Regions from separate parts of the Phytobacter palmae genome, predicted to be linked through region 3. Evidence: predicted binding sites of a transcription regulator. Region 3 holds the regulator's gene; each other region holds the start of a gene.
The links. The regulator CRP, encoded in region 3, controls carbon source genes, mostly activating them, when cyclic AMP is high. The targets are predictions, from matches to a motif close to ATGTGANNNNNNTCACAT.
Positions count from the first base shown of each region.

Region 1: a site for CRP is predicted at 6,224-6,241, ahead of AAIG39_RS04690 (PTS sugar transporter subunit IIB). Genes of this name have one in related genera too.
Region 2: a site for CRP is predicted at 3,016-3,033, ahead of msrB (peptide-methionine (R)-S-oxide reductase MsrB). Genes of this name have one in related genera too.
Region 4: a site for CRP is predicted at 4,099-4,116, ahead of uxuA (mannonate dehydratase). Genes of this name have one in related genera too.

Region 1 covers NZ_JBCIVJ010000002.1:424,514-432,604, forward strand. The annotation lists gene AAIG39_RS04655 ((R)-mandelonitrile lyase) at 1-122, shown strand, start outside; gene AAIG39_RS04660 (helix-turn-helix transcriptional regulator) at 79-999, opposite strand; gene AAIG39_RS04665 (aldo/keto reductase) at 1,217-2,170, opposite strand; gene AAIG39_RS04670 (LysR family transcriptional regulator) at 2,427-3,362, opposite strand; gene nfsB (oxygen-insensitive NAD(P)H nitroreductase) at 3,569-4,222, shown strand; gene AAIG39_RS04680 (RNA 2'-phosphotransferase) at 4,492-5,034, shown strand; gene AAIG39_RS04685 (LacI family DNA-binding transcriptional regulator) at 5,078-6,031, opposite strand; gene AAIG39_RS04690 (PTS sugar transporter subunit IIB) at 6,326-6,640, shown strand; gene AAIG39_RS04695 (PTS sugar transporter subunit IIC) at 6,652-7,980, shown strand; gene AAIG39_RS04700 (glycoside hydrolase family 1 protein) at 7,995-8,091, shown strand, end outside.
Region 2 covers NZ_JBCIVJ010000022.1:39,789-47,879, reverse strand. The annotation lists gene sppA (signal peptide peptidase SppA) at 1-292, shown strand, start outside; gene ansA (asparaginase) at 422-1,438, shown strand; gene pncA (bifunctional nicotinamidase/pyrazinamidase) at 1,449-2,090, shown strand; gene AAIG39_RS21255 (YeaC family protein) at 2,166-2,444, opposite strand; gene msrB (peptide-methionine (R)-S-oxide reductase MsrB) at 2,485-2,898, opposite strand; gene gapA (glyceraldehyde-3-phosphate dehydrogenase) at 3,241-4,236, shown strand; gene AAIG39_RS21240 (D-hexose-6-phosphate mutarotase) at 4,435-5,319, shown strand; gene AAIG39_RS21235 (aldo/keto reductase) at 5,404-6,261, opposite strand; gene AAIG39_RS21230 (MipA/OmpV family protein) at 6,353-7,099, opposite strand; gene yeaG (protein kinase YeaG) at 7,533-8,091, shown strand, end outside.
Region 3 covers NZ_JBCIVJ010000002.1:23,474-31,564, reverse strand. The annotation lists gene AAIG39_RS02860 (putative adenosine monophosphate-protein transferase Fic) at 1-179, shown strand, start outside; gene pabA (aminodeoxychorismate synthase component 2) at 210-782, shown strand; gene argD (bifunctional acetylornithine/succinyldiaminopimelate transaminase) at 862-2,082, shown strand; gene AAIG39_RS02845 (YccS/YhfK family putative transporter) at 2,079-4,157, opposite strand; gene crp (cAMP-activated global transcriptional regulator CRP) at 4,211-4,843, opposite strand; gene AAIG39_RS02835 (OsmC family protein) at 5,153-5,557, shown strand; gene AAIG39_RS02830 (phosphoribulokinase) at 5,681-6,550, opposite strand; gene AAIG39_RS02825 (YheU family protein) at 6,602-6,820, opposite strand; gene AAIG39_RS02820 (hydrolase) at 6,821-7,837, opposite strand; gene AAIG39_RS02815 (NUDIX hydrolase) at 7,927-8,091, opposite strand, start outside.
Region 4 covers NZ_JBCIVJ010000003.1:251,898-259,988, reverse strand. The annotation lists gene mepS (bifunctional murein DD-endopeptidase/murein LD-carboxypeptidase) at 1-278, opposite strand, end outside; gene AAIG39_RS06420 (phosphatase PAP2 family protein) at 713-1,405, opposite strand; gene AAIG39_RS06415 (CobW family GTP-binding protein) at 1,448-2,425, opposite strand; gene AAIG39_RS06410 (mannitol dehydrogenase family protein) at 2,541-4,007, opposite strand; gene uxuA (mannonate dehydratase) at 4,211-5,401, shown strand; gene yeiP (elongation factor P-like protein YeiP) at 5,472-6,044, opposite strand; gene AAIG39_RS06395 (YkgJ family cysteine cluster protein) at 6,190-6,444, shown strand; gene AAIG39_RS06390 (bifunctional transcriptional activator/DNA repair enzyme AdaA) at 6,441-7,475, opposite strand; gene AAIG39_RS06385 (isocitrate lyase/PEP mutase family protein) at 7,489-8,091, opposite strand, start outside.

The DNA.
Region 1 (8,091 bases), 400 kb from region 3:
TGAAGCACTGGCACGGCGCAACGCCAGAGAATGCAATGACCCATATCGCTATCGCCGAATCACAAAACGGCAGCCCGGTTACCTGGCTTGAGCAGGTATCGGATGAACAATATCGTCGCTAGCCTCGGCGTAGCGCCGTTGTAAATCTTGCTTAAACGCGTCACGCAGGGAAGCGGGCGAATGGATGCTGACATCCGGAAGCCAGTAGCGTAGCCAGCGAAACAGCGTGTGCGGGTCATGGATGTCGCACGAAATCGTCATGCCGCCATCGTCGTGCCGTTCCAGCAGACGCTGGGCAGGAAAAAGTGGGCGTCGGCTGACATATTTCGCTGCGTGTGGCGATATCCGTAATTGCACCTCTGTCTTTTTGCCAAAGCGAATACCCGAGCTTGCTTCAAGCTCCTCCAGCACCTGCGGATCGGCTCTGAATCGGCTTGTGCCTGGCGCAAAGCGGGAAATAAGCGCCAGCTCGAAAGCCTTTAACGTGCCCTCATCCACTGCCGCCAGATACCACAAACCATAATGATTTATTAAGCGATACGGCTGGACGCAGCGGTTTTTTTCACGGTAGTGGTACGTGACTTCCTGCCGGGCGGCAATAGCCTGATTGAGCTCGCCGATCAGAGCATCAATGGTGTAATTCTCCCGGCTGCTGACGCCATGAAAAGCGATGTTATCCCGGTTTTTCATGCTGTTACGCAGCGATTGCCCGTCCCGGCGTGGGAAAAGATGCGCAACACCCGCGAAATCAGCAAATTCCGCCAGATGCCCCGTATGCAGGGTCGGAAGCAGATGCGTACTCAGACGATAGCGACCAGGCGAAACCTGATCCAGTAAGTGGGCAAGCCGCGCCAGATCGCGATACGCGGTGCGCGCCGTAATGCCAAATTTTGTACATAACCATGCTTTATCGATGGTATTTCCCTGATAAAGGACCGAGAAAATTTCGCACAGTCGCTCAATCAGCACGTCGTGTTTCTTTGCGTGACTTTCCTTCATTGTTCCCTGTCCCCAAAGACAAGTCAGAAGGCGCTTACGCGGCGGCAATCACCTGCCGGACTTGTGCGGTAATACGTGGCGTTCATCAAAATGGTTAACGGCAGAGGCGACAAAAACTCCAACAGAACGACGGGAAAAATTGTTTCAGGTCATGCAAAACTACAATTTTTAGGTGGGAAAAGAGCACCGGATGGCACATAACCATCCGGTTTGCGCCTTACTTACCGGCGTTATTCAGTGTTGCGATATCCTCGCTCGACAGAATCAGCGATACCGCCGTCACGAAGCTCTCCACATGGGCAATTTTGGTGGCGCTGGCGATAGGCGCTGTCACACCGGGCTGGGCGATAAGCCAGGCAAGGGCTACCTCAGCGGGTTTCACGTTATGTTTCTCCGCCACCTTATCCACGGCATCCAGAATGGCAAAGCCACGTGCATTCAAATATTTGCTGATTCCCTGCCCGCGCTGGCTCTGGCTGAGATCGCTTTCGCTGCGGTATTTGCCCGACAGGAAACCCGATGCCAGGCTGTAATAGGTCACCACACCGATATTTTCCCGAATCGTTAAGTCCTGTAGTTTTCCTTCAAAACTGTCACGGTCATACAGGTTATATTCCGGTTGCAGCACCTGGTAGCGGGGCAAATCGTTGTCATCCGCCACCTTCAGGGAAGCCTGTAACTGTTCTGCATTGAGGTTTGACGCACCGACAGAACGGATCTTGCCGGCTTTAAGCAGCTTCTGGTATGCCCCCAGGGTTTCGTCATACGGCGTTTCGCTGTCCGGCCAGTGGGAGAAATACAGGTCGATATAGTCGGTTTGCAGGCGACGTAATGAGTCGTTGACTGCCTGTTCAATCCAGCGCGCGGAAAGGCCTTTTTTGCCAGGTTCCCCCAGATCAGCGCCGACTTTCGTAAAAAGGGTGACTTTTTCACGCACCCCAGGATGTGCGGCAAACCACTTGCCAATAATGGTTTCCGATTCACCGCCTTTGTTGCCTGGTGCCCACGCAGAATAAACGTCTGCGGTGTCGATAGCGGTAAAGCCCCGTTCCAGCAACGCGTCCAGTAAACTGAAACTCTGCTTCTCATCCACGGTCCAGCCAAATACGTTACCGCCAAAAACCAGCCGGGGGATTTGTAAACCCGTGGTACCTAATGAACGTAAAGCCATTCGCAAATACCTTTTCGATGACAGACTGAAACCGGCACTCCTTGCGTCGCCAGCCCGGACAACATGGGGCGCTGATTTGCGCCTTTAGCCGCATTCATCACTGAACGCGATCCCTGATTTTTTGTATGGCTTCAACAATAGTCGCCTATCGTCACATCAGGGGTTAGCAAAACGTGGCTTTTTGAACGCTGAATTTTGTCTGATGATAGACATCCAGGAACAATGTACAGTGCCGCTTATATATCAGACATGATAATCAGGACTGTGGGTGAAACGCCGGGTGGGTATGCAATAACGCAGTGATCGCGCGAAGAGGCTCGCGTAACGCGCTGTGCAACTGGCGTATCGCCGGGGAGAATTGCTTGCGGTGTGGGCAAATCAGGTTGAGGGGTGCCGCTTCGCCAGGGTGCTGCGGTAAGAGTACTTCCAGCCTGCCCGCCTGAACGTCTGCGCTGATATCAATCCACGATTTATAGACGATACCCATCCCTTCCAGCGCCCAGCGTCGGGCAACATCCGCGTCGTCGCACAGCATTCGGCTTTTAACGATCAACTGGCGACGCATGCCATCTTCCGGGAAGCTCCATTTGTCATAGACGTGGCTGTTCATGGTAAACAGCAGGCAGTGGTGATTAACGATATCGTCCAGAATTTGCGGCCTGCCATGTTGTTGCAGATAAGCCGGGGAGGCGGCCAGGACGCGGCGGTTATCTTCTGCCAGCGGCAATGCGACATAGCTACTGTTATCCAGCACGCCATAGCGAATCGCAATGTCCACCGGGTCACGGAAGACATCGCTGATTTCATCGGAGAGTGACAGGCGCAGCGAGATTTTAGGGTACTGCTGGCAAAACCGGGTGATAAGCGGCAACAGCACGTTGCGGCCAAGATCAGACGGCACGGCCACACGCAGTTCACCCTGAATGTCGTTGTCACTGCTGTGCAGGCTTTCCGCACCCGCTTGCACTACGGCCAGCATCTCCTGAGCGAAGGGCAGATATTTTTCTCCCTCTGTGGTCAAACGCAGACTGCGTGTCGATCGCACAAACAGGCGCTTATCAAGGTCGCGCTCCAGGCGATGTACGGCGGCGCTGACCTGCCCCGGCAATAGCCCGGCCTCCCGCGCCGCACTGGAGAAACTGCCCAGCGCAGCCGAGCGAACAAATAAGGTGACATCTTCAAGGCGAATCATGATTACTCCAGCCAGGCCTACGGTCTGCCCTCTTTTTGCCAGAAAAACCCACAGGCGCAAAGCACCAGGACATTATTTTCACTTTCGGAGGGAAAGTGCTGCACAGCGGAGGTGATTTATCTCGTCAGCATTTGTGTTTATTCTCGACTTACCAGACGGGGCGACAAGTCCCGAATTTATTTCATTTTCCTGCCCGGAGAGAGACGATGACTTTAGATGATGCTGTGCTTGCCCGCCATACCGTTAAAGCCTTTGAAGGTGGTAAAACGCTGCCGCAGGAGCAGATTGAGACGCTGCTGAATGTACTACAAAACAGCCCCTCTTCGGTGAACTCCCAGCCGTGGCATTTTGTGGTGGCATCGACTGCCGAAGGCCGCGCAGCGATTGCAAAATCCACCACCGGCGCTTTCATTTATAACGAACCTAAAGTGCTGAATGCTTCGCACGTTATTGCGCTTTGCATGCGTACAGATCTGGATGATCAGCACCTGCAAAAAGTGCTGGCGCAGGAGAGCGCAGATGGCCGTTTCGTCGCCGAAGGCGCGCAGGCAGGCCAGGATAAGGGCCGTCGCTCTTATGTCGATATGCACCGCTATGAATCCCGTGATATTCCGCAGTGGATGGAGAAACAGGTGTATCTGGCGCTGGGCGGCCTGCTGCTGGGCGCGGCGATGTTAGGTATCGATGCAACACCGATGGAAGGTTTTGATCAACGTGCGCTGGACCTCTCTCTGGGCCTGCGTGAAAAAGGGTTCACCAGCGTTGTACTGGTGTCGCTCGGTTACCGCAGCGAAGGTGATTTCAACGCCGCTCTGCCGAAATCCCGTCTGCCGCGTGAAGAGATCTTTACCTTTATTTGATGGTGAGTGCTGTACGCGTGCGGGTGAGACCTTCTCCCCTCACCCTTTTCCTGCCGTAATGCACGCGCTGCTCCCGTAGCCCGAATAAGGCATTACGCCGCATTCGGGTATTCCCCTCTTCTCTAAAGGAGAGGGATTGTCCTGTTTTTATGAGCTGCTTTTTCACCCCTCTTTCACCCTTCATTTGAGAGTGTCAAACTGGGCGATTTATAACCGTCAACAGTTTGCTGAGTTGTGCTTCGTGCAAACGACTGGCAAGGCAGGTAAAAATGAAAAAAGCACATAATGAAGTCAGTAAATTTCTGAGCTACGTTCTGCGCCACCAACCTCAAGCCATTGGACTGGAACTGGATAGTGAAGGGTGGGCGAACATTGATGCACTGATCGCAGGCGCAGCCGGTCATGGGCAATCACTGGACAAACAACTCATCGAAGCCGTCGTGCAGGGCAGTGATAAAAAACGCTTCGCCCTCTCCGAAGACGGGCTGCGTATTCGTGCCGTTCAGGGACACTCGACGACGCAGGTCGATATTGCCTTTACAGAAAAAAAGCCACCGGACATTTTATATCACGGCACCGCCAGCCGTTTTCTTTCCGCCATTCTTGCAGAAGGATTAACCGCACAGTCGCGACAGTATGTTCATCTCTCTTCCGATCGGGAGGTGGCCATTCAGGTCGGGCAGCGTTACGGCACTCCGGTGGTGCTGGAAATTAACGCTTTAGCCATGTTCGAGCAGGGTTATCCATTCTATCAGGCGGAGAATGGCGTCTGGTTGACCCGGCAGGTCGCGGAAGAATTTATCGGCCAGTGATCCCGGCGTAAAAAAGCCTCCGGGCGGAGGCTCTCTTTAAACGTTAGCGTTTGATCATTTCAGGAATAATTAAATCCCCGCGCACCACGCAAGAGCCCAGTACGCTCTGGGTTTTTTCGTTAAGCCACGCGACAATCCGCGCTGCCATCGCGTCCATGGAGTACTCAATCGCCGGGATTTTTGGCACACCCGGGAGGTGCAACGAGCCCGCCAGGCTAAAGACCATGATGTCGCCCGGTACGGATTTATTGAACGCCTGCAACTGCGGGATCACACGCTGTGCTTCCTGCTCATCGGCAACCAGAAGGGCATTGAAATTCAGGGTAGTGGCATTGTTGAGCAATACCTGCAACGCCACGGATGACGAGGTGTCATCCATAAAAACCAGGTTACGATTAAACGGCAGGAAATTGTTTTCCAGCGCATGTTTATAGCCGAGTAATACCTGATCGGTTGAACCGCGGGCATCCGGATGGATCAGCGCAATCTGGCGTCTTCCCTGGCTTATCAGGAAATTACAGGCCGTTTCCGCGGCGAACGCATGATCAAACTGGATGCTGTTTGGCGTATCCGACTCCGCGCAATCCACCAGAATGACATTCTCGTCGTTGATATTCAGCGGGAAGCGGGCACCAATAATTAATACATCATCGCACAAGCCGCAGGTGAGCTCTTCCAGCGCGCTCATTACCCCCGCTTTGGTATTCGCAAAGCGCAGCAGCAGATGTTTCTGGCTCTGGCTGAGGTGTTTTTCCAGCGCATAAAGATACGCGGTGGTCTGGTTGATATTGTCCTGGGCGCAGATCACGCCGATGCAGCCTGTCGACTGGCTGAGTAAGGACTGTGCGATAACATTGGGCCGATAATTCAGCTCATCGACCGCTTTCAGTACTGCGAGGCGACTTGCTTCCTTAACGCCGCGCGAACCACTCAACACCCGTGAGACTGTGGCTTTGGACACCCCAGCTAAACGTGATACATCGTTGATTGTAGACATCTTTTTCCCCTGACAGACGACTAAGTTGCGCCTGAAAATACCAAGTCCAGCAATGGTTCATAATATAACCACTTGCAGTATATCCTTTTCTTTTTTTCATGGAAACCGATTTTCCATTTGGACTCACTTGCTATCAGAATCCATCCAAATTCCGTGACCTGAATCCAGAAAAAAGCGCTTACCCCGTCGAGACTTTGATACTCATCACACTTCTTTTGCGATGAGATGGAAACCGGTTTCCTTATGATATCCAATCGTCCTCGCAATAACTTTTTACATTCGAGGATGGTCAAGATGTTCAGGATTATGTTGTGTTGCTCCGCCGGTATGTCCACCAGCCTGTTAGTCAGGAAAATGGTTGAAGAGGCGCAGCAACGGAATTTGCCGGTCGAAATCGATGCGTACGGTGTGGCTGAATTTGATGTGCAGTTCCCACGATACCAGGTCGTGCTTCTCGGACCGCAAGTGAAATATATGTTAAATACGCTGTCAGAAAAGGCCGCCGCCGTCGGCATCCCCGTACAGCCCATCAATCCGATGGACTACGGGATGCAGCGTGGCGATAAAGTACTGGACTATGCATTGTCGCTGATTGAAGCGGCGCACTAAAAGGTGAACCCATGAGTTCGTTATATCAGTCTATGATTGGCGTCATTGAGCAGTCCATTACCCCGCTGGCGGGCAAACTCGGACAGCAGAAATATGTTATCGCGATCCGCGATGGCTTTACCGCCGCGCTGCCGTTCATGATCATCGGCTCGTTTATGCTGGTGTTTATTTTCCCGCCGTTCTCACCAGAAACGACCAACGGCTTTGCCCGCGCCTGGCTGGATTTTTCTACCGAATACCGCGCGCAGCTGATGTTGCCTTTCAACCTGAGCATGGGGGTCATGACCTTCTTCATCTCTGTCGGTATCGGCGCGAGCCTGGGTCGCCAGTTCAATCTTGACCCGGTGATGACCGGCCTGCTGGCGTTTATGGCATTCCTGCTGGTCGCTGCCCCCTATCATGAAGGACAGATTTCCACTCAGTACCTCTCCGGCCAGGGGATCTTCACCGCGCTGCTGACATCAATATACTCCGCGCGCGTTTATGCCTGGCTTAAGCAGCACAACATCACCATTCGCCTGCCGAAAGAGGTGCCGACCGGTGTTGCCCGTTCGTTTGAAATCCTGATCCCGGTACTGGTAATTATCGGTACGCTGCACCCGCTGAACCTTTTTATTGAAGCGCAAACCGGCATGATCCTGCCTCAGGCGATTATGCACCTGCTGGAACCGCTGGTCTCCGCATCGGACTCCCTGCCTGCAATTCTGCTTTCTGTACTCCTGTGCCAGATCTTCTGGTTTGCCGGTATCCACGGTTCGCTTATCGTCACCGGCATCATGAACCCGTTCTGGATGGCGAACCTCTCCGCCAACCAGGCTGCTCTGGCTGCCGGCGCTGCATTACCGCACGTTTATCTGCAAGGTTTCTGGGACCACTACCTGCTGATCGGCGGCGTGGGTTCAACCTTACCGCTGGCCTTTTTGCTGCTGCGTAGCCGCGTTACGCACCTGAGGACTATCGGCAAAATGGGTGTCGTGCCAAGTTTCTTCAATATCAATGAACCGATTCTGTTCGGTGCACCGATCATCATGAACCCGATGCTGTTTATCCCGTTCGTCTGTGTCCCTCTGGTAAACGCTATTCTGGCGTATACAGCAACCCGTATGGGCTTACTGGCACAAGTTGTCTCTCTGACACCGTGGACTACACCGGCTCCGATTGGCGCATCCTGGGCAGCAAACTGGGCATTAAGTCCGGTGGTGATGTGCCTGATTTGTATGGTGATGTCCGCACTGATGTATCTGCCGTTCCTGCGTGCTTACGAACGTTCATTGATGAAAACCGAAGAGCAAAAAGCGCAGAACAGCGCACCGATGGCGGAAACCGTCGGCAGTAACTGAACAAGGAGAGAAAAATGAAATATGCATTTCCCGAAAACTTCTGGTGGGGTAGCGCCAGTTCCGCGCAACAAACCGAAGGGGAAAGCTTAAAGGGCGGAAAGAGCGCCACAA
Region 2 (8,091 bases), on a different contig from region 3:
GGTCGACGGGCTGGGTGATTTCGACGATGCGCTGAGCAAAGCGGCTGAGCTGGCGAAACTCAAACAGTGGCATGTGGACTGGTATCAGGATGAACCGTCATTTTTCGATCGCGTCATGGACAGCATGTCAGGTTCCGTACGCGCGATGTTGCCGCAGGCATTACAGGCTTATCTACCCGCGCCGCTGGCTAATGCGGCGGTTCAGGTCAAAGCTGAAACAGATAAACTGGCAGCGTTTAACGATCCACAAAATCGTTACGCATTTTGCCTGACCTGCGCCAACATTCGCTAACGAACTGGACGTTTTGTATTCAGGCGGAGATCAGCATCACGCTGGCTCCGCCTTTTCTTTGCGCTTTCGCTGCATCATTCATTCACTGCGTATATACTCCCCCCACTCTGTGACAACACATTTTCTATCATGCAAAAGAAATCGATTTATGTTGCCTACACTGGCGGTACCATTGGTATGCAACGTTCCGAACATGGCTATGTCCCCGTCTCAGGACATCTGCAACGTCAACTGGCGTTAATGCCTGAATTCCATCGCCCGGAAATGCCTGACTTCACCATCCACGAATATGATCCGTTGATGGACTCCTCCGATATGACGCCTGAAGACTGGCAGCATATCGCTGACGATATCAAAGCCCATTACAACGATTACGATGGTTTTGTCATCCTGCACGGCACCGACACCATGGCATACACCGCCTCTGCACTGTCGTTTATGCTGGAAAACCTGAGTAAACCGGTTATCGTGACTGGCTCACAAATTCCGCTGGCTGAGCTTCGTTCCGACGGGCAGATCAACTTGCTCAATTCGCTGTACGTAGCGGCTAACTTCCCGATTAACGAAGTGACGTTGTTTTTTAACAACCGCCTCTATCGCGGTAACCGCACAACTAAAGCGCATGCTGACGGTTTTGACGCCTTTGCCTCGCCGAATCTGTCGCCGCTACTGGAAGCGGGAATTCATATTCGTCGCCTCAATACGCCGCCCGCGCCGCACGGTAACGGTGAGCTGGTTGTCCACCCGATCACCCCGCAGCCGATCGGTGTAGTGACGATTTATCCTGGCATCTCGGCAGACGTGGTAAGAAATTTCCTGCGCCAGCCCGTAAAAGCGCTGATCCTGCGCTCATACGGTGTTGGCAATGCGCCACAAAACGGTGAGTTTCTCAAAGAGTTAGAGGAAGCCAGTGCACGCGGCATTGTCGTGGTTAACCTGACGCAGTGTATGTCGGGCAAGGTCAATATGGGTGGTTACGCCACCGGTAATGCACTGGCACACGCAGGCGTGATTGGCGGTGCGGATATGACGGTAGAGGCTACGCTGACTAAACTGCATTATCTGTTGAGCCAGGATCTGGACGCCGCGGCGATTCGCAGCGCCATGACGCAGAACCTGCGCGGCGAGCTAACCGCTGACGAATAAGGAAAACCCGATGAAACAACGCGCTTTGCTGCTGGTCGACCTGCAAAATGATTTCTGTGCAGGTGGTGCCCTGGCTGTGGCGGAAGGCGACAGTACGGTAGATGTGGCGAATATGCTGATTGACTGGTGCCAGGCGCGCGGTGGGCCGGTGCTGGCGACGCAGGACTGGCATCCGGCTAACCACGGCAGTTTCGCCAGTCAGCATCAGGTTGAGCCCTTTTCGCAAGGTGTGCTTGATGGCCTGGCGCAAACCTTCTGGCCGGATCATTGCGTACAGCATAGTGAAGGGGCGGCATTGCATCCCCTGTTGAAAACCTCAGCAATCGATGCCGTGTTTCACAAAGGGCAAAATCCGGCTATCGATAGCTACAGCGCTTTTTTTGATAACGGGCATCGGCAGAAAACCGAACTCGATGACTGGTTGCGTCAGCATGACATTGCTGAGCTAACCATCATGGGGCTCGCCACCGATTATTGCGTGAAATTTACCGTGCTGGATGCGCTGAAACTCGGCTATCGCGTCAACGTCATTACTGATGGCTGTCGCGGAGTGAATATCAGTGCGCAGGACAGCGCCCACGCTTTTATGGAAATGGCTGCCGCAGGCGCAACACTCTATACGCTGGCTGACTGGCAGGAAACGCAGCGGTAATGCTTTTCCAGCTTTTCGACTTAACCCCGGCTATCGTGCGAACAATCGTGGCCGGGGGCTTGCGAATCACTGCACTTACTGAACTTTCAGCGTCGCAATCGACTTCGGCGCAATACCAAAGTCTTCTTTCAGTTGCTGCTTGCTCTTCATCACCATCTGACCCTGCGTATCAATGGTCATGTGTTGCGCGTCGGTGTTATGGCGTGCCTGCCATAACATGACCAGTTGCAGACTGTTCTCTTTTTGTTCCGCCGTCAGGGCAACACCGTCGGGCCACTTGCCCAGTTCAACAGCGGTAACCAGACGCTGGTAGATGTCCGGTGTCATGCTGTTAATGACTTGTTCGAAATCCATGCTAAATTAACTCCAGTGGAATAATAGCTGAATCGATTCCTCAGCCCTGAGTCCGATCACCGTTTTCATCGTCGGTAAAACTCAAAGAGGCGGAATTCACGCAGTAACGTTCACCGGTCGGTTGTGGGCCATCAGGGAAAACATGTCCCAGATGCGCGTCACAATTACCGCAACGAATTTCAACGCGCTGCATGCCGTGTGAGTAATCGTTTAAATAACGAATGGACTCTTCGCTTACCGGCTCGAAAAAACTCGGCCAGCCGCACCCTGAATCATATTTGGTCTGCGAATGAAACAGAGGAGCGTCGCATACCAGACAGTGATAAACGCCTTCACGCTTGTTGTGTAAAAGACGGCCTGTAAAAGGCGGTTCGGTACCGTGATCCTGTGTCACGTAGAACTGCATCTCTGTCAGATTTTTTTTCAGGTCATCCTGGGATGATTTCGTCGTCATATGCTCACATCTCGCGGTAAGAATTCGTACAACCTCACTTCGATTCTAACAAAACATTAACAATGAAGTGATAACTTTTGATCTAAACTTACTTGCTGCGAATTCCCGGGCGGTTAATTGTGATCACTCTCACATTTTTATCCTGCATGACCTTTAAAATTCGGGGCGGCGTCCCCATAAGGGGAGCATGCTCATAGGAAGAGTGAGACGAGTCAGTCGAGCAAAGGTTATGCGGAGGATTGATTTGTCGCAATGATTGACACGATTCCGCTTGACGCTGCGTAAGGTTTTTGTAATTTTACAGCCAACCTTTTATTCACTAACAAATAGCTGGTGGAATATATGACTATCAAAGTAGGTATCAACGGTTTTGGCCGTATCGGTCGCATTGTTTTCCGTGCTGCTCAGGAACGTTCTGACATCGAAATCGTTGGTATCAACGATCTGTTAGACGCAGAATACATGGCTTACATGCTGAAATATGACTCTACTCACGGCCGTTTCAACGGTACCGTAGAAGTCAAAGACGGCCATCTGGTTGTTAACGGCAAAACCATCCGTGTTACTGCTGAAAAAGATCCGGCTAACCTGAAATGGAACGAAATCGGTGTTGACGTTGTAGCAGAAGCTACCGGTATCTTCCTGACCGACGAAACCGCTCGTAAACACATCACCGCGGGTGCGAAAAAAGTTGTTCTGACTGGTCCTTCCAAAGACAACACCCCGATGTTCGTTCGTGGCGCTAACTTCGAAACTTATGCTGGCCAGGACATCGTTTCTAACGCATCCTGCACCACCAACTGCCTGGCACCGCTGGCAAAAGTTATCAACGACAACTTCGGCATCATCGAAGGTCTGATGACTACTGTTCACGCAACTACCGCTACTCAGAAAACCGTTGATGGCCCGTCTCATAAAGACTGGCGCGGCGGCCGTGGCGCAGCACAGAACATCATCCCGTCCTCTACCGGTGCAGCTAAAGCTGTAGGTAAAGTACTGCCAGAACTGAATGGCAAACTGACTGGTATGGCGTTCCGCGTTCCGACTCCGAACGTATCTGTTGTTGACCTGACCGTTCGTCTGGAAAAAGCAGCGTCCTACGAAGAAATCAAGAAAGCAATCAAAGCGGCTTCTGAAGGCGCAATGAAAGGCGTTCTGGGTTACACCGAAGATGACGTTGTATCTACCGATTTCAACGGCGAAGTTTGCACTTCCGTGTTCGATGCTAAAGCTGGTATCGCACTGAACGACAACTTCGTGAAACTGGTATCCTGGTACGACAACGAAACCGGCTACTCTAACAAAGTTCTGGACCTGATCGCTCACATCTCCAAATAAGTTGGGATGAGTAATTGATCTATAAAGGCGACTTCGGTCGCCTTTTTTTATGTTTCGCGTCATCCTGAAAGTTGCTTCCTCACTGGCGCTGCTCACGGATACTGGCCACAGAAACTTCTGTGCTCCCGGCTCAAGACAGGCTTGCCGTCCTGATGCAGCTTTCATGATTTTGTGTTTCGCTAAACGAAGGATTGCACCATGATAAACAAAATTTTTGCTCTCCCGGTTGTTGAACAAATTACCTCCGCCCTCTCTCGCCGCCTGATGGACGAACTGGAGGTTATCGTTATCGATCATCCACAAGTGAAAGCCTCTTTTGCTTTACAGGGGGCACATCTGCTCTCCTGGAAACCCCAGGGTGAAGACGAAGCGCTGTGGCTGAGCGGCAATACTCCGTTCAAAAACGGCGTGGCGCTGCGCGGCGGCGTACCGATCTGCTGGCCATGGTTTGGTCCCGCAGCACAGCAGGGTCTGCCTGCTCACGGTTTCGCCCGTAACCTGCCATGGACACTGAAAGCGCATAATGAAGACGACAATGGCGTTGTGCTGACATTTGAGCTGCACAGCAGCGAAGCATCCCGTAAATACTGGCCGCATGATTTCACGCTGTTCGCTCGCTATAAATTGGGTAAAACGTGTGAAATTGAACTGGAAGCGCACGGAGATTTCGAAACCACCTCAGCACTGCATACCTATTTCAACGTTGGCGATATCCATGCGGTGAAAGTCAGCGGCCTGGGCGATCGTTTTATTGATAAAGTGAACAACGCGCAAGAAGATGCATTAACTGATGGTGTACAGACGTTCCCGGATCGTACCGATCGCGTCTATCTGAACCCGGAAGCCTGCAGCGTGATTCATGACAGTGCACTGAACCGCACCATTGAAGTGATCCACCACCATCATACTAACGTTGTCGCATGGAACCCGGGTCCGGCACTCTCCGCCAGCATGACCGATATGCCGGATGATGGTTATAAAACATTTGTCTGTGTAGAGTCTGCCTGCGCGACCGCACCGCAAAAAACGACTGAAGAAAAACCGTCCCGTCTGGCGCAGACGATTCGCGTGGTTAAACGCTGATGGTGATAGCCCGGGTAAGTAGCGTGCCCGGGCTACCGAATTTTCATCGTTACACGATTTGTAACCCGGGCAACGTGCGGCGTGTTACACCACATCCAGGGGTGTTTTACGGCCTGGAGCCGGAAATGCATTATTCAGACGCATCAGATCCTCTGCGCTCAGGGTGATGTTCAACGCAGCGGCATTTTCCTGCGCATGCGCCACAGTGGCTGCCTTTGGAATAGCCATCACCCCCTTGTGACTGATAACCCATGCCAGCAAAATTTGCGCCGCCGTCGCATTATGGGCATGCGCAATATCGGTCACCGCGCTGTTATTCAGTAACCCATCCCGCAGGCGCCCGGCCTGCGCCAGCGGGCAGTAAGCCATCACCGGCATCTGTTGTTGCTGGCACCAGGGCAGCAGATCATATTCGATACCACGCGAGCCCAGATGATAGAGCACCTGATCGGTCGCACAGGCTTTGCCCCCCTGCACCTGCCAGAGTTCCTGCATATCGGCATAATCAAGATTCGATACTCCCCAGCGGCGAATTTTGCCCTGCGCCATGAGAGTTTCCATCACCTCCACCGTTTCGGCCAGCGAGAAATTTCCGCGCCAGTGCAGCAGATAAAGATCCAGATAATCGGTTTTCAGACGGCGCAAACTCGCTTCACAGGCCGCAATGGCTTTTTCACCACCTGCATTCCACGGATACACTTTCGAAACCAGATAGATTTTGTCGCGCAATCCCCCCTGGAGTGCCGCACCAACGACCTCTTCCGCCCCACCGTCTGCGTACATTTCCGCCGTATCGATGAGCCTGAGACCTGCATCAATGCCCGCCCGTAGTGCATCCACCTCTTTACTGCGCTTACGGTCATTCTCACCCATATACCAGGTGCCCTGACCAATAGCAGGCAGCGTCACTTCGCCCGCGAAGACTACATTTTTCTCAGCCATATCATCCTCCTGCGTCAAATGCACCACCATAAAGCAAAACAGGGCCAATGGCCCTGTTTTGATGCACGGATTGCACTATAAAAAAGCACAATTAAAAACGATACGTTACCCCTGTGGATAACAATCCAGACCAGGATTTATCCACCATCGGACTGTCTTTGATTTCATCAGACAGATGGGTGAAGCGCCCGGTGCCGTAAACGCTCCAGTTATCTGTCAGACGATAGCTGGCGGTAAGTTCAAGGTAAGGACTCCAGCCATTGTCCGGATCGTAACTATTAAGGCCGCTGCGACGTGATTCCGCGCGAGATACACCATAATAGTACTCGTTTTGATTGTCGCTGTTCCATTCAACACCGATACCCGGCGTCAGCGTCAGTCCACCATTGGTATAGCGATACAGCCAGGCCAGATCCCATGTCACACCATTACTGTTATCGAGCACATCACCTGCCAGAGACGTGCGCAGAAAACCATATTCGGTGTTATGAATATAAGAAAGCCCCGCCACTGCGGTTGACTTACGTTTATTCAACTGACGCAGTTGATTATTGTCACTGTCACCCGGCTTAAAGTGCCATGGCGAATAGGCGGCAAAGATGGAGAGTTGATCGGCCTGATCATTCCACAGGTAATAGCCACCGCCTAAACCACGAAACCAGAAGTCATCGCTTTCATAGGTGATAACCGGAATCGGATAGGTTTTATTGTCGTACTGTTTATACGGAGACTCTACCACGCCCACGCCTGCACCCAGGGAGAAGTTGCTTTCGGCACTGGCAGTAAATGTAGAAGAAGCGATCAGCACGCCCAGTGCCAGGAGTTTGAGTTTCATCACAGTCCATTAATTCCTGTAGTCAATAATCGGCGGAGTGAAGTTTAACCGTCCAGGACAGTCATCCCAAATTTTTTTACTTAATCATTACAAAACTAAACCCTATAGCCTGTGGTCTGTATATGACAGGGGGCTTACTGTTTTATGAAGCCGCTGTGATTTGATAGTGGAAGGCTTATCACAAAAGAAAGCATTTATGGATGAGTTATTGATATGTCATTGAAATTAGTTTCAGGCGGCATGCAAGTTTTGCAAATGCCATCTACGCTTAAATTAAGAAGATGATTTAACGAACCCGCATTTTGTTAATGACATGCAACCTGGCATGAGGGTTGCTGTATGACTCTTAGCGTCGTTCAGTTAACGCTTCCGGGAGCCTCTACTATTCATATGAACGGCTCTTTACCTGTGCTAAAAAACGAAAGGACGGCATGCCATGAATATATTCGATCACTACCGCCAGCGCTATGAAGCTGCCAAGGACGAAGAGTTCACACTGCAGGAATTTCTTACCATCTGTCGGCAAGACCGCAGTGCCTACGCTAACGCGGCAGAAAGGCTACTGATGGCCATTGGTGAGCCAGTGATGGTGGATACTGCCCAGGAGCCACGGCTTTCCCGTCTCTTTTCGAACCGGGTTATTGGACGTTACCCGGCCTTTGAAGAGTTCTATGGCATGGAAGAAGCAATCGAGCAAATTGTCTCTTATCTCAAACACGCCGCCCAGGGCCTGGAAGAGAAGAAACAGATCCTTTATTTGCTCGGCCCGGTCGGTGGCGGTAAGTCTTCGCTCGCCGAACGTCTGAAATCATTAATGCAGCGGGTACCGATCTACGTACTAAGCGCTAATGGCGAACGTAGCCCGGTAAACGACCATCCGCTGTGCCTGTTTAATCCGCAGGAAGACGCGCAGATTCTGGAAAAGGAATACAACGTTCCGCGTCGCTACCTCGGCACCATCATGTCGCCATGGGCGGCTAAACGCCTGCATGATT
Region 3 (8,091 bases):
GCATTGCCCAGCGGATTTTCTTCGAGCAGCTTGCGCTACATGCAGGATACCGACTGGACTGGCGTGGCGTTGATCCGGAAAGCTGGAGTAAAGCGAACCAGACCGGGGCGATGGGGGAGTTACAACCGCTGCGTGAGATCTTCGGCAAAGTGGTAAGCGAAGCCGTCGAAACTGAGTAGAATAGGGCGGCTTAAAATGATGAGGCCGCCATGATCCTGCTTATTGATAATTACGACTCTTTTACCTGGAACCTGTATCAGTACTTTTGCGAGCTGGGCGCCCAGGTCGAGGTCAGGCGTAATGATGACATCACACTGGCGGATATTGCGCTTATGGCCCCGCGAAAAATCGTGATCTCCCCGGGCCCCTGTACGCCTGATGAGTCGGGTATTTCGCTGGAGGTTATTCGCCACTATGCAGGCAGGCTGCCGATCCTCGGCGTCTGCCTCGGTCACCAGGCTATCGCCCAGGTCTTTGGCGCCCGCATTGTCCGGGCACAACAGGTTATGCATGGCAAAACTTCTCCGGTAACCCATAACGGGCAGGGGGTTTTTCGTGGCCTGAATAACCCGTTAACCGTGACGCGCTACCATTCTTTGTTGATCGATCCGCCTTCGTTACCGGAGTGCTTTGAGGTGACCGCATGGAGCGAGAAGCAAGAGATCATGGGGATTCGTCATCGTCAGTGGGATCTGGAAGGGGTGCAGTTTCACCCGGAAAGTATTCTTAGCGAGCAAGGACATGCGTTACTGAATAACTTTTTGCAACGCGCCGATTTTTAGTTGCCATTGAGTGATTTTTTATGCATATTTCGTGATTATATTTTCACTTCTACTTCTTGTTTAAAAAGGGTGGGGTTACATGGCAACTCAGCAGGGTGCAATCACGCGCGCAACATTTGACGAAGTCATTCTACCAATTTTCGCACCGGCCGAATTTATTCCGGTGAAAGGAAAAGGCAGCCGCGTGTGGGATCAGCAGGGAAAAGAGTACGTTGATTTTGCAGGAGGTATCGCAGTTACCGCGCTGGGGCATTGCCATCCGGCGCTGGTGGAGGCGTTAAAAACGCAGGGCGAAACACTGTGGCATATCAGCAATGTGTTTACCAATGAACCCGCACTGCGCCTGGCGCGTAAGTTGATCGACGCCACCTTTGCCGAGCGTGTGGTGTTTATGAACTCCGGCACCGAAGCCAACGAAACAGCATTCAAGCTGGCGCGTTATTATGCATCTACCCGCCATAGTCCCAATAAAACCAAAATCATCGCTTTCCACAATGCGTTTCATGGCCGTTCGTTGTTCACTGTGACCGTCGGCGGTCAGCCGAAATATTCCGACGGCTTTGGTCCGAAACCAGCGGATATCGTTCACGTGCCCTATAACGACCTGCATGCGGTGAAAGCGGTCATGGACGATCATACCTGCGCGGTAGTGGTTGAACCGATTCAGGGCGAAGGCGGAGTGACGGCGGCAACGCCTGAATTTTTACAGGGATTGCGTGACCTGTGTGATGAACACAACGCGCTGCTGGTATTTGATGAAGTGCAGTGTGGGATGGGACGCAGCGGCGATTTGTTCGCATATATGCACTATGGTGTGACCCCGGATATCCTGACCAGCGCCAAAGCGCTCGGCGGTGGTTTCCCGGTAAGCGCCATGCTCACCACCCAGGAGATCGCCAGCGTATTTCATCCTGGCTCCCACGGCTCAACCTATGGCGGTAACCCGCTGGCCTGTGCCGTTGCCGGTGTGGCATTCGACATTATTAATACGCCAGAAGTATTAAATGGCGTAAATGAGAAACGCGAACTGTTTGTTAAACATCTGCAAGACATCAACGCGAAGTATGATCTGTTCAGCGAAATTCGCGGCATGGGGCTGTTGATCGGTGCGGAGCTGAAACCGCAGTACAAAGGCCGTGCGCGTGATTTCCTCTACGCTTCGGCGGATGAAGGGCTAATGGTACTCAACGCCGGTCCTGATGTGATGCGTTTTGCGCCGTCGCTTATCATTGAAGAAAACGATATCGAAGAAGGGATGCTGCGCTTCGCGAAAGCAGTAGCCAAAGTCATTAACGCTTAAGACCGCAAGCGGCGATTTAACCAGATGCCGTGATGTGGACGCTGACGCCATGCCACCGACGAGATGGTGTGCATGGTGTTCAGATGCCCCAGGATCCGCTGCAGATGTTGTTCCAGCGTACTCATTGGGCCATACGTCATACTCTCCGGCGCTTCCAGAATATTCACATCCCCTGAACTTCCCGGACTATCATACTCCAGCCGCTGTTGACAGCGCTGCAGGGCAATTTCGCATGATTGCAGGTATCGCTGTGCCAGTTCCGGGGTGAGCATGGTATGTTCCCGCGCCAGCGTCGTCATTGCATTAATATGTTCGACAATAAACTGGCTGTGCGTGACCCACAGCTTCATTTCTGCCAGATAACGCGTATCAAAGCCAGGCTCCTGCATGGCCTGATTGAGCGAGTTAAACAGCGCATTGTGTGCCTGGTTTACCCGCATGCGCTGCCAGGCCAACGGAGTAACCTGCGGATCATCGCTCAGGATCAGCCGAATGGCATCCTGGTAAGTTTCCAGCGCGTCGTGGGCATTTTTTCGCAGCAGCCCGCTCTGCCATTGAGGCCATAGCCAAACCATGCCGCCAAAAGCGATCAGGCAGCCGATCAACGTGTCGATAAGACGGGCAACAATAAACTGGTCACCATTGAGTGTGAGTAACTGGAGCGTGTATACCGCGGTAAGGGTAAAGCCCACCATCGCCCAGCCGTAGCTTTTGCGGATAATCAGATAACTCACCAGCGTCACGATCAGCATCGCGGTCAGCGTGAAGCCTTCCGGTACGTGGTAGTGCAGCGTCGCGCCGGCAATGATCAATCCGGCCATGGTGCCTGCCGCCCGGTGCAGAATGCGTACGCGCGTTGCGCCATAACCGTTTTGCGTAACAAACATCACCGTCATCATTATCCAGTAGGGTTTTGGAAGATGCAGCGCACTGCCCATCAGGCTGGCAATACTGAGCATGACGCTAATTCGTGCCGAATTACGTAAGGCTGAGGATTTGAACGACAGATAGCTTTTGAGTGCCGGGAGCAGGGGCAAGCGACGCTGCTTCTCTTCCATCAGGTCTCGCACATACAGTGGACGCTGGGTACGCAGAACTCGGGCTATCTGGCTGAAATGCCAGGCGCAAAAATGGCCGACCGGATTATCCGGGTGCTGGCGGGCAATTTTCTCGAGTGCGCCAATCTGTTTATCCATATTGAAGCGTTTGGGATAGCGGTGATAAAGAATATCATCGGCGATCACACGTAACCGCGCGGCCACGGTTTGCGCATTCCAGCGGATAACCTCTTCGGCATGGCTGCGTTCAACCAGCTCCTGTACTTCCTGCGGTTGGTGCAGACTAACGGCAATATGTTCCTGTAAGTCGAGAGCTACCTGGAAAACGCGGCGTAACCGCTTGTAGTCGTTGTTATTATTCGCCGCCAGCATATGCAGCTGTTGGTAACACTGGCTGATCATATCCACCGCTTTTTGCTGGCGCGCCAGTAGTGGCGGAAGGGCTTTTTCGGGATCGACATGCTGCGTCAGCAAACTGTATTTTGCTTCGCAATAGTCCGCCAGCTGGCGATACAGCAGACTCAATGATTCACGTAGCGGTTGCTCCCGCCACAGCCAGAACCAGAAGGCGTTAAACGCGCCGTACCACAGTGTCCCCAGACCATAAATCAGTAACGGTTCCCAGATGGGCATGCTACCGGCGAGGCTGAGCGTAAAGATGGCGGCAATGATCGAGGCGGGGAGCAGGCGCCCGTGCAATGCGCTGATTTCTGCCGTGACGCCGAGGACCAGCGTTAATCCGGTCAGGATCAGCGGTAGCGGAACATTTTGCGTCAGTAATAACTGTACCGTGAGGCTACTGCCAGCGAAGAGAGTGCCGCCGATGAAGACACGTTTGAAGAAACGTTTATGCAGCGTATCCAGACCGGCAATATTGCAGCAGGCAGGAACAAGGGAAAACAACAAACCGAGATCGAGACGGCCCGCGATGAGACCCACGGTCACAGGGAGGCATAACACCAGCGTTTGTCGCAGTGCATAGTTGATTTCGGGGTGATAAATCAGCCTGCGCCACATGGAAAAGAGAGACAAAAACGGCGCATCGTTAAGGGCGACGCGCCGCTTGAGAATTAACGTGTACCGTACACGACGATGGTTTTACCGTGCGCGGAGATCAGGTTTTGATCTTCCAGCATTTTCAGGATACGACCGACAGTTTCGCGGGAGCAGCCAACGATCTGACCAATTTCCTGACGGGTAATTTTAATTTGCATACCGTCCGGGTGGGTCATTGCATCCGGCTGTTTCGCCAGATTCAGCAGCGTCTGTGCGATACGGCCTGTCACATCAAGGAAGGCGAGGTTGCCGACTTTTTCTGAGGTGACCTGCAGACGACGCGCCATCTGAGAAGACAAACGCATCAGGATATCCGGGTTCACCTGAATTAATTGACGGAATTTTTTATAGGAGATTTCGGCCACTTCACAAGCGGTTTTGGCGCGTACCCATGCACTGCGCTCCTGACCCTCTTCGAACAGACCCAGTTCACCGATAAAATCTCCCTGGTTAAGGTAAGAGAGGATCATCTCTTTACCTTCTTCATCCTTGATTAGCACAGCCACTGAGCCTTTGACGATGTAATACAACGTTTCCGCTTTTTCACCCTGGTGAATCAGCGTGCTCTTCGATGGGTACTTATGAATGTGGCAATGAGACAAGAACCATTCGAGAGTCGGGTCTGTTTGCGGTTTGCCAAGCACCATGCGCGGTTATCCTCTGTTATAAGCTGGCTCCAGACGCTGGATTCACATATCGCGTCCGGGGTTGCAATCTATCTTCCCCATACCTGGGAAGTGGACCGTCAGACATGCCTGCGGCCTGTAATATGTGATGTCCTCTGCATACATACATAACATCAATGTATCACTGTAGCATCCCGATTGTTTTAGCATAGCTTTTGTCGCCTGTCTCCTGGTGTCTCGCTTCAGCTTGACGCAGGTCGCCTTCCGTTGCGAGTTTTCTTATGTACGCGTAATCTGTAAAGAAAACTGTAACTCCGGAGTGAATTAAAAATGCAAGCTCGAGTGAAATGGGTAGAAGGTTTAACGTTCCTTGGCGAGTCTGCGTCCGGGCACCAGATCCTGATGGATGGTAACTCAGGCGACAAAGCCCCAAGCCCGATGGAAATGGTGCTGATGGCAGCAGGAGGATGCAGCGCTATCGATGTTGTATCTATTCTGCAAAAAGGCCGCCACGATGTGAAAGATTGCGAAGTGAAGCTGACCTCAGAGCGTCGTGAAGAGGCTCCGCGTCTGTTTACGCATATCAACTTGCACTTCATCGTGACCGGCAAGGAGCTGAAAGAGGCGGCGGTATCGCGTGCGGTGGATCTCTCTGCCGAGAAATATTGCTCCGTCGCGTTAATGCTGGAGAAGGCGGTGAAAATCACGCATTCGTATGAAGTGATTGAGGCCTGAGAACCGCTTTCAAAGGCTAAGCAGGTAAGTCGGATAAGCGTAGCGCATTCGACCTTTTCCCCGGTGGCGCTACGCTTTCCGGGGCTACACCTGGCGGGGGAAGATATTGTGTCCGCCGCAAGGCTACTGAATTTTCTTCCCTTCCATCAACCGCTGTACCAGCGGGGTCATGATGAGCTCCATCGCCAGTCCCATTTTCCCACCCGGCACCACAAGCGTATTCATGTGCGAAATGAACGAACCCTGCAGCATCGCCAGCAGCCAGGGATAGTCGATCCCTTCAAGGTTACGGAAATGAATGACGACCAGACTTTCATCCAGCGAGGGGATGACCTTCGCCGCGAACGGATTGGAAGTATCAACGGTCGGCACGCGCTGGAAGTTAATATGGGTTCGGGAGAACTGGGGGGTAATGAAGTTAATGTAGTCTTCCATCGAGCGTACCACCGAGTCCATCACCGCTTCACGGGAATGTCCACGCTCACCGGTATCACGCACCAGCTTTTGAATCCATTCAAGGTTAACTATCGGAACCACGCCCACCAGCAGATCGACATGGCAGGCGACATCATGCTGTGGCGTTACCACGCCGCCGTGTAACCCTTCATAAAACAGTACATCTGTTGGCTCTGGTAAGGGCTGCCAGGGGGTGAACGTGCCGGGAACCTGATTCCAGGGAACGGCTTCATCGTAGGTATGCAGATATTTTCGTGCCTGACCTTTGCCGGTTTGTCCGTATTCGATAAATGTCTGTTCCAGCAGGCCGAAATCATTCGCCTCCGGGCCAAAGTAGCTGATATGTCGACCTAAATCCCGGGCCTTACGGATTACCATGTCCATCTCCGGGCGGGTATAGCGATGAAAGCTGTCACCCTCGACCTCGGCGGCATGCAAATTCAGTTGAGCAAAGATTTTGCGAAACGCGAGGCTGGTGGTAGTGGTTCCCGCACCGCTGGAACCTGTTACGGCAATAACCGGATGTTTAGCGGACATAGCAGCTCCCTGAGTAAACCATTGTTGTAGACGAAGCCAGCCGCCCGGGCGTTACTCGCGAAACTGCGAGCGCGGCATAATATTGACGGTTTCGTGCAGTTCTGACCACACCAGCACAGCTTCGCCGTTTTTCAATTGCCGTCTTACATCGGCGACCTTTTGTTCGAGTGAGCGCTCATGTTCACCATAATCGGTGCCTTCACGCAAGACAAAGCTTTCAATCAGGTTGTCGAGTGTCTCAGGCGCCAGATCCTGCCAGGGAATAATCATTCAGATTTCCAGATAAGTTTGCAGCCAGTCGGGGATGCGCTTTTCCAGCCACATTTCCGGGTGTAGTAACGTGCCGCCCACAAACCCCACGTGACCACCATGTTCGGTGAGTTGATATTCTACTGACGGCGGCAGCGTCTGCGTATCGGGTATCACATTTTGATCCATAAAGGGGTCGTCTTTCGCATGGATGATCAGCGTCGGTTTGCTGATTTTATTCAGCAACGGCATGGCACTGCACTGGCGGTAATAGTCAATCGCATCGGCAAAGCCATGGATGCGCGCCGTGATCGCATCATCAAAATCGCGCAGACGACGCAGACGTTTCAGCTGTCGTAAATCAATGGGTAATGAGCCGGGATAGGCTTTTAATTTTCGTGACGCGTTGGCTTTCAGCAGGTTGAGCAAATAGTGTTGATATACCCGCGAAAAGCCGGTTTCGATATGGGCGCTGCATGCTTCCAGCACAAAGGGGGCAGAGACAATCACTGCGGCATCCAGGGGGACGCGATTTTCCTCTTTTGCCAGCAGACAGGCCAGCATATTGCCGCCCAGCGAATAGCCCACCGCAGCGGTGGGCACCTGGCCAAACTCCCGCTGCAACCAGTGCAAAAACCAGGTACCGTCTTCGGTTTCGCCAGAGTGGTAAATACGGTTAAGGCGATTAGGTTCACCGCTACAGCCACGAAAATGCATCACCACGCCCAGCCAGCCGCGCGCTTTTGCCGCTTCTATCAGGCCGTGAGCATAAGGGCTATGCAGGCTGCCTTCCAGCCCATGAAAGACCACCAGACGGGGTTTATGTTTTGCCTGTGTCGGGTCTTCGCTCCAGGCGAGATCCACGAAATCGCCATCGGGCAGTTCAAGGCGCTGCCAGGTCGGTGTAAAGCCCAGTTTCCGGCGGATCAGGCGCGGCAGCATAGTCTGGAAATGCGGATTGCTTCCGCCGCGCAGTGGGCGGAAGGTGGAAGAATCATCCGCCATTTCCGAGAGTCGTGAAGGTGTAATTTCAGCCATAGTACAGAATAATAGAATCAGAATGGGACAACTATAGCTGCACGATGTTGCGCCGTTTTTTCATTTCGCGGGACATCGCGCAGACTATACTAATCCGTCAGTAAATTTCGGGAAAAGAGATGAATATCGACACCCGGTTTACGCCGCCACAAGCGCGCTTTTCGTGCACCAGTCGCTACGCTCTCGCCTGTCTCTTCAAACATACCAGAGGCCTCAAATCGACGAATCAGGCTTTTTCGCTGGATAGGCTGACC
Region 4 (8,091 bases), on a different contig from region 3:
CAATCAATACCTTTTTTGGTGTCGCCGCCTAAACGGTAACGCACACCCTTCCAGTCAGCATATTGATCGAGGATGCGATTTTTCACATCCAGATTACGCACCATATTTTCAAATTCATCCTGAGAGGCTTGCAGTGAAGAGATATCTTCGCCCACAGCATGCGTCTCAGAATGCATGTTTTTCGCGGTATTTGTTGAACAAGCTGATAACAGAACCGCCACTGCTACCGCGGGAATCGCCCGCAAGATATATCTCAAAATCGGCTGAGATTTGACCATGTTAATTATTTTCCCTTGAAGTCCTTAACGATAAATATCGTTATAAAAAATGCCAACGCAGCGAGAGTAATTAGCTGTATGCAATGAGACAATTACCAGTGGTCAAATCTGTGGGTGAACGCACAAATTTATTCTTTATGAAAATAATCGCTCATTTGCTCAAAGCAGACCCGAGATTACCCTATCACCTCGGCTATTGCGAGCGCTTTTATGTGATTTTTTATAAGAAAATCTGATACAGAAAGTTAATTATCAGGAATGGCTAAAAAATCGGCAATTTGGGTTAAAAATCATGCAAATCGCTAATTTGGATAGTAATTGTTATGACCGGTTGATGACAGAAAAGGCCAATTTTTGGCAAATTTGCGTCAGGGATCGAAAACGATCCCTGATGATTTCCGTTCAATCGTGTTATTAAAGTGTTTAAAAGTTGTTTATTTGCCCGGTAGGTAACGATTGAACAGGCTAATAATTTTGTCGCTAAGTGGTGTCATCAGGCACCATGGCAGACCAATCAGCGCCACAGAAAGGGAACCAACGGCAATATCGGTAAACCAGTGCGCGCCAATCATCACGCGCGGGAAGGCGAAAACCACAAATATAATCAGGGCAATGCCGAACGCTTTTTTACCGAAATACCGCAACATGATCGCAGAAAAAATAAGCAACATCATGCCATGATCGCCCGGGAAACTGTCTTTGGAGGCGTCCTTGGTCGGGAAATTCAGTAATTCGCTGACCCGATGAATGCCGCTAAAAAATAGTGTCGGGCTTTCGCGTTTTACGGGAATAAGTAATTGCGCGAGCTGATTAATAACCACCGCGAACAGCAACATCGTCAGGCCAATGATGAGAATACGGCGACGTCCGTCGCGGTCTTCACGCAACCAGAAAGAGAGCATCAGGCAGCCCATCGCAATAAGCGAGCAGGCGTCAAAGGCGCGGTTGTTGGTCAGCGCGACCAGCCACAGGAAGGTTCGGCTCTCAACGAGGCCGTCATTAAAGAAGTGGAAAATTGCTGCGTCCAGTGGAAACCAGAATCCATGATTGGCTGGCATATACCAGGACAGGAACAGCGCAAATCCAGCGATATTAAGCAAAAAAATAAGCGGTAAACGAGTCTTCATCTTTAACCATTTTTAAACAACACGGGCAAAACAGTAGTGCCCTTAACCTAAACGAAGCTTCAACAAACTGGTCTGCAAGGCGTTCCAGTCCGCTTCGCTGGCCGTGATGAGTTCAATTCGGCTGTCGGGCGGCGCGACATTTTGCGTCTCAATATGCAGGTCCATTCCCTGCCGGTTAATACGCACCAGTCCCTCAGGAATACGCATTACACCTTTGACGCGTTCCACTGGCGCAAGACGCGCCCACTCAAGCAAACCAATGGTGTCAAACTGCGTATCCGCGTCAAAAATCCAGCCGCATGCATGGTGGCCCTGGCCACTATTCAGGCTGCGTCGCCAGCGCTGATGTTCAGGCAGACTTAACGCCGCCAGCCCTTTCTTTTCGCCGGTGTGGTGGTGATGTTCGGCGCTGGCTGGAAGTGTGCGCAGATTGCGGCGTGGATTATCCAGTATCGACACGGGAATGTTGCCCTGCGTGGCGTTGAGACGAAGACGATCGCCGCCATGTTGCTGCCACCATGCTTCCAGCGCTTGCTGGCTCGCGGCGCTGGCGCGGTCTTCTTTATTAGCGACAATAATGTCAGCCGCCGCCAATTGATCGCGGAAGTTTTCATTGCCAGCCGCTTTCTCGTCCAGCAACTGGCGTGGGTCGAGGAGACACAGGGTAGCGCGCAGATCAATCCACGGCTCATAGACAGGGGCGGTGAGCATGTCGAGAATCTGTTTTGGATGCCCAAGGCCAGTAGGCTCAATCAGTAAGCGATCGGGTTTCCCCTGGCGCAGTAGCGTATTGAGGCCAACCTGCATTGGCAGACCGTTCACGCAGCACATGCATCCGCCAGGGATCTCTTTTAACAAAGCGCCGCTGTCTGCCAGTAACGCGCCATCAATGCCAACTTCCCCAAATTCATTGACCAGTACGGCCCATTTCTCGTTGGGATCTTTATTTGCCAGCATATGGAGAATGGACGTGGTCTTCCCGCTGCCAAGAAAGCCAGTAATCAGATTCGTTTTCGTCACGTTCACTCCGCGATTTTGCACAATAACAAGTGCAATAATCCTGACGAAAATTGCCTAAAAAGAGAAGGGCAGGAGCGGATAAAGCACTTTCCGCCCCTTTAAATGGCAGAAAATGTTAAATTTGCAGAGCCTTACGTACCGCCTGGTGCGCCCCTTGTGTGCGCAATTGTTGCCATGCACTTTCGATCTCATCTACGAAGCGCGGATCTGTGGATAAATCTGTACCGAAGATTTCACTGAGCGCCAGCAATGCTCCCACGCGCTCCCTTTCACTGCTGGTATCGACGATGGCGCGTATCTTGTCGGCCATGGGATCACGCACATCAATAGCCGCCCCCGCATCGTCCGTTCCGCTGACATAGCGCATCCAGCCTGCCACGCCAAGCGCCAGCAACGGCCAGTGGCTTTCACGCTGCAAATGTACGCGCACGCTATCCAGCATACGCTGAGGCAGTTTCTGGCTGCCGTCCATCGCTATCTGCCAGGTGCGGTGTTTAAGTGCCGGGTTGGAAAAACGAGCAATCAGGTTATCCGCGTATGCGTTGAGATCCACACCGGTAATGCCAAGCGTGGGGGCCTGTTCGCCAAGCATCAACTGGCGTGCGGCACGGCGAAAAACGTCATCCTGCATACAGTCGCTAATATGGGCAAACCCGGCAAGATATCCGAGGTACGCCAGAAAGGAATGGCTTCCGTTGAGCATTCGCAGTTTCATCTGTTCCCACGGGCGAACATCTTGTACCAGTTGCACGCCTGCCACTTCCCATTGTGGACGTCCGGCAACAAAGTTGTCTTCAATGACCCACTGAATATAGGGCTCGCAGCTGATGGCACAGGGATCGGCAACACCCAGTTCAGTGGCTATTTCCGCCAGTGATTCGTCGGTAGCCGCCGGCACGATACGGTCAACCATGGTTGACGGGAAACTGACATGCGTGTCAATCCACTGCGCCAGCTCAGTGGAACGAGTTTGCGCCATACCCAGCACCGCATTTTTCACAATATGGCCATTATCCGGAATATTGTCGCAAGACAACACGGTAAAGGCGGGCAGGCCACGTTCACGGCGACGGGAGAGCGCTTCAACCAGAATGCCCGGTGCGGAGTGCGGTTCACCTGGGTTTTGCAGATCATGGGCAATGCGCGGCTGAGTGAGGTCCAGTTTGCCGGTTGCCGGGTCGATGCAGTAGCCTTTCTCGGTGATAGTCAGCGAAACAATGGCCACCTGCGGTTCGCAAAATTTTTCAATAATGGCCGCCAGCGAGTCCAGTCTGGCATTGAGACATTCGTTAACCACGCCAACAACGTAGGCGTTATTACCTTCGGCTCCTTTCTCCAGCACAGTGTACAAATGATCCTGCGCGCGCAATTGCGTCATAAGCTGGTCGCCGCTGAACAGGCTGATTTCGCATATTCCCCAGTCGCCCCCTAACGCGTTCAGCACACGGTCAGTCAACAGTGCCTGATGTGCGCGGTGAAAGGCGCCAAAACCGAAATGAACAATGCGTGAACGTAATGAACGGCGATCATACTGGGGTAACTGCACCGTTTCAGGCAGCGTGACGGAGGCAATTGTTTGCATTGAAATACACCTGTTTAACCATTAATTAACAATGTGCAGTGTAAAGTTATATGACAGCAAATTGAATTGGTGTGCCTGAAATATCCGGGTAATGTGAGCTGGATCAATCATTGCTACGGCGGTGTTTGACCCTCCCGGTTAAACATGTATGGTAGTCGTCATAATCTTTGCTGTATTGGTATAACAACTTTGAGGGGAAAACGATGGAACAAACCTGGCGTTGGTACGGACCGAACGATCCGGTTTCATTAGAGGATGTGCGCCAGGCTGGCGCAACAGGTGTCGTGACGGCACTGCACCATATTCCAAACGGTCAGGTCTGGCCGGTAGAAGAAATCAAACAGCGTCAGGCATTGCTGGCTGAAAAAGGGCTGACCTGGTCGGTGGTCGAAAGTATTCCAGTGCATGAAGATATCAAAACGCACACTGGACAGTACGACACCTGGATTGCCAACTATCAGCAAAGCATCCGCAACCTGGCAGCCTGCGGCATCGATACCGTGTGCTACAACTTTATGCCAATCCTCGACTGGACGCGTACCGATCTGGAATACGAACTGCCGGACGGTTCAAAAGCGCTGCGTTTCGATCAGATTGCTTTTGCTGCGTTTGAGCTTTATATCCTCAAGCGCGATGGCGCGCAGGCTGATTACACCGAAGAAGAACAGCAGCAGGCGCAGGCCTATTTTGAAGCGATGAGCGCAGCGGAAATTGAAAAACTGACGCGCAATATTATTGCTGGCCTGCCTGGTGCGGAAGAGGGGTATACGCTGGATCAGTTCCGTGCCCGTCTGGCGGAATACGATGGTATTAACAAAGACCAGTTGCGCGAAAATATGGCTTACTTCCTGCGTGCGATTGTCGCTGTAGCAGAAGAAGTCGGCGTACGTCTGGCGGTACACCCGGACGATCCGCCGCGTCCAATCCTCGGCCTGCCGCGTATTGTCTCGACCATTGAGGACATGCACTGGCTGAAAAATGCGGTTGATAGCGTCAATAATGGTTTCACCATGTGCACTGGTTCCTATGGCGTACGTGCCGATAACGATTTGGTGAATATGATTGAGACTTTCGGCGATCGTATTCACTTCACGCACCTGCGTTCTACCTGTCGTGAAGATAACCCGAAAACCTTCCATGAAGCTGCGCACCTGCAAGGCGATGTGGATATGGTATCCGTTGTGGCGGCGATCCTTAGTGAAGAACAGCGTCGTAAGAAAGCGGGCGATCTGCGCCCGATTCCGTTCCGTCCGGATCACGGTCATCAGATGCTCGATGATCTGCGTAAGAAAACCAATCCAGGTTATTCCGCGATTGGTCGCCTGAAAGGGATGGCTGAAGTGCGTGGCGTGGAGCTGGCGCTCAAGAAAACACTGTTCCGCGATCTGTTGTAATCTGTGAGTTTCACGCAGAGATAAAAAAAAGGACAGTTTACACTGTCCTTTTTTACGCTTAATGGCTGACTTAGTCAGCGCGGCCCATATAACGGCTTTCTTCGATATGAATGCGGATTTTTTCGCCGGTGGTCAGGTATTCCGGAACCTGAATCACCAGACCTGTACTCATGGTTGCCGGTTTGGTGCGTGAACTTGCTGACGCGCCTTTGATACCGGGTGCCGTTTCAACAATTTCCAGATCAACGGTCTGCGGCAGCTCCAGCGCCAGCAGTTGGCCATCCCAGGTCAGTACCTGCATATCCGGCATACCGCCTTCCGGGATAAACAGCAGCTCTTCTTCGATCTGCTCTTTCGTGAAGGTGTAGGGCGTGTAGTCTTCTTTATCCATAAACACGTATTCGTTGCCATCAACATAAGAGAAGTCAACGAAACGGCGTGTCAGGGTCACGGTATCGACGATATCGTCGCCTTTGAAACGCTCTTCGACTTTCAGGCCGGTGCGCACATCGGAGAAACGCATTTTGTAAAGGGTTGCTGCGCCGCGGGCGCTCGGTGACTGAATATCAATGTTCTTTACAATCAGCAGCTTGCCGTTGTAGTTCAGCACCATACCTTTCTTGATTTCGTTTGCTCTTGGCATCAGTGGGATCCTGTAAATTAAAAATAACGAAAATATCGCGACAAAGTACCCGCGAGGGCCTTTGCAGGCAAGTGGAATCGCTGAGTTTTGCGTTTGACGGGGAAAACAGGTAGTTTGGCGGCTAACCCAACAGAGAGTCGTTATTATGGAATGCCGTACGGATTGCGGAGCGTGCTGTATCGCCCCCTCTATTTCAAGTCCTATCCCCGGCATGCCACAGGGCAAGCCGGCCAATACGCGTTGTGTACAGCTGGCGGACGACTATAAGTGTAAAATTTTCGACTCCCCGCTGCGCCCAAAAGTCTGCGCCAGCCTGCAACCAGGCGCCGGGATGTGTTTCAGCGATCGGGAGGCGGCCATGACCTTCCTCATTAACCTTGAAGCCGCGACCGCACCTTAACGTAATTCAGCACTCTGCTGATATTTCGCTTCGTGTTCCAGCAACCATTTTTTACGCGCAATACCGCCGCCGTAGCCTGTCATGGCACCGTCCTTGCCAATGATCCGGTGGCAGGGGATAACAATCGCAATACGATTTGCGCCGGTGGCGCTGGCAACAGCGCGCACGGCTTTCGAATTACCCATCTGAGCAGCAATCCCACCGTAATGGCTTACCCCGGCATAGCCCACACAGCCCAATGCCTGCCAGACATGTTGCTGAAAGGCCGTTCCCGGGGTATCCAGTGTCAGGGTAAATCTCTGACGTGTACCGGCAAAATACTCGCCTAATTCCTTTTCTGCCTGCCGCGTATGTCTATTTTCACCAGCAATGATCCGCGCATCAAACAGACGCTGAATATCGCTGAACTCTGTTTCCAGAGCCCGTCGGTCGACAAATTCAAGCAGGCAGACGCCGTTTTCCGTCGCACAGACGAACATCGGGCCGAGCGGGGTGGTAAAGCGCTGGATGAGGATCACCTGCGCTCGTTGCGTGGGCGCACGCCCCGTCAGTTTTTTAAAGGTATAACCAAAGCCACTTAGGGAATCATAACCGCTGTCATAGGCGGTCTCGATAGCTTTACGACCCGATTTCAACTCCTGCATTGCTGTGTTGACCCGCAGCATGCGCTGATAGGCCTGAAAGGTCACGCCGTGATGCCTGAGAAACCAGCGGCGCAGGACCTCGGGGCTAATATTGCGTTCGCGTAACTGCGCGTCGCTGATTTTGACGTTCCCCTGGGTTCGCAATAATGCCATTGCCTGTTCGACGACTGGTGGTGCGCTAAAGGCGTTTTCCGTCGGGCGACAGACCTTGCATGGACGGAAGCCGGCGGCGAGTGCGGCGGAAATATCGTTGTAAAACAGCACGTTTTCGCGCTTTGGTTTACGCGCCCGGCAGGTCGAAATACAAAAGACCCCGGTCGTCTTTACGCCAACAAAAAAGACACCGGCATAATCGGATGCCCGCGAAAGCAGCGCCTGATACCAGATATTTCAGGTCGATTCATCTTGCTGCTGCATGGGCAAACACCGCGTCAAATGAGTGAGCTTTTACCATATCAGCAAATAGCTTGTTTACGTTGTTTTGTAATGCCTGATGGGGAAAATCGCCCATCGAAATGCGCTTAACGCCCAGACTGTTCAGAACGGCAAAGGTGGGCAGCGCAGGCATACACATGACGTTAAGCGGTAGCGGAACAGCGGCTGCGATCGTCGAAATATCAGAGGGCCGCGTTACGCAAGGGACAAACAGACCATCGGCGCCGCTTTTTGCATAGAGCCTGCCGCGAACCAGTGTTTCTGCCAGCGCCTTATCTTCCCCCAGCAAGAAGGTGTCCGTCCGGGCATTAATGAACAGACTGTGTTGTGTATCAGCAAAGCGCTGGCGTATAGCGTTAAGCAGCGACGCAAATTCAGCAGAATCCTGCAACACGCGCTTTCCTTGCTGAACGCGACTGTCTTCCAGGTTAATACCTGCGACACCGAGTTCAGCCAGGACGAGCAGATTTTCAATGATCTGTTGCTGGCTATCACCATAGCCATACTCCATATCGACGGTCAGTGGGATGGAACAGCATGCCTGCAAACGCACGATCAGGTGACGGAG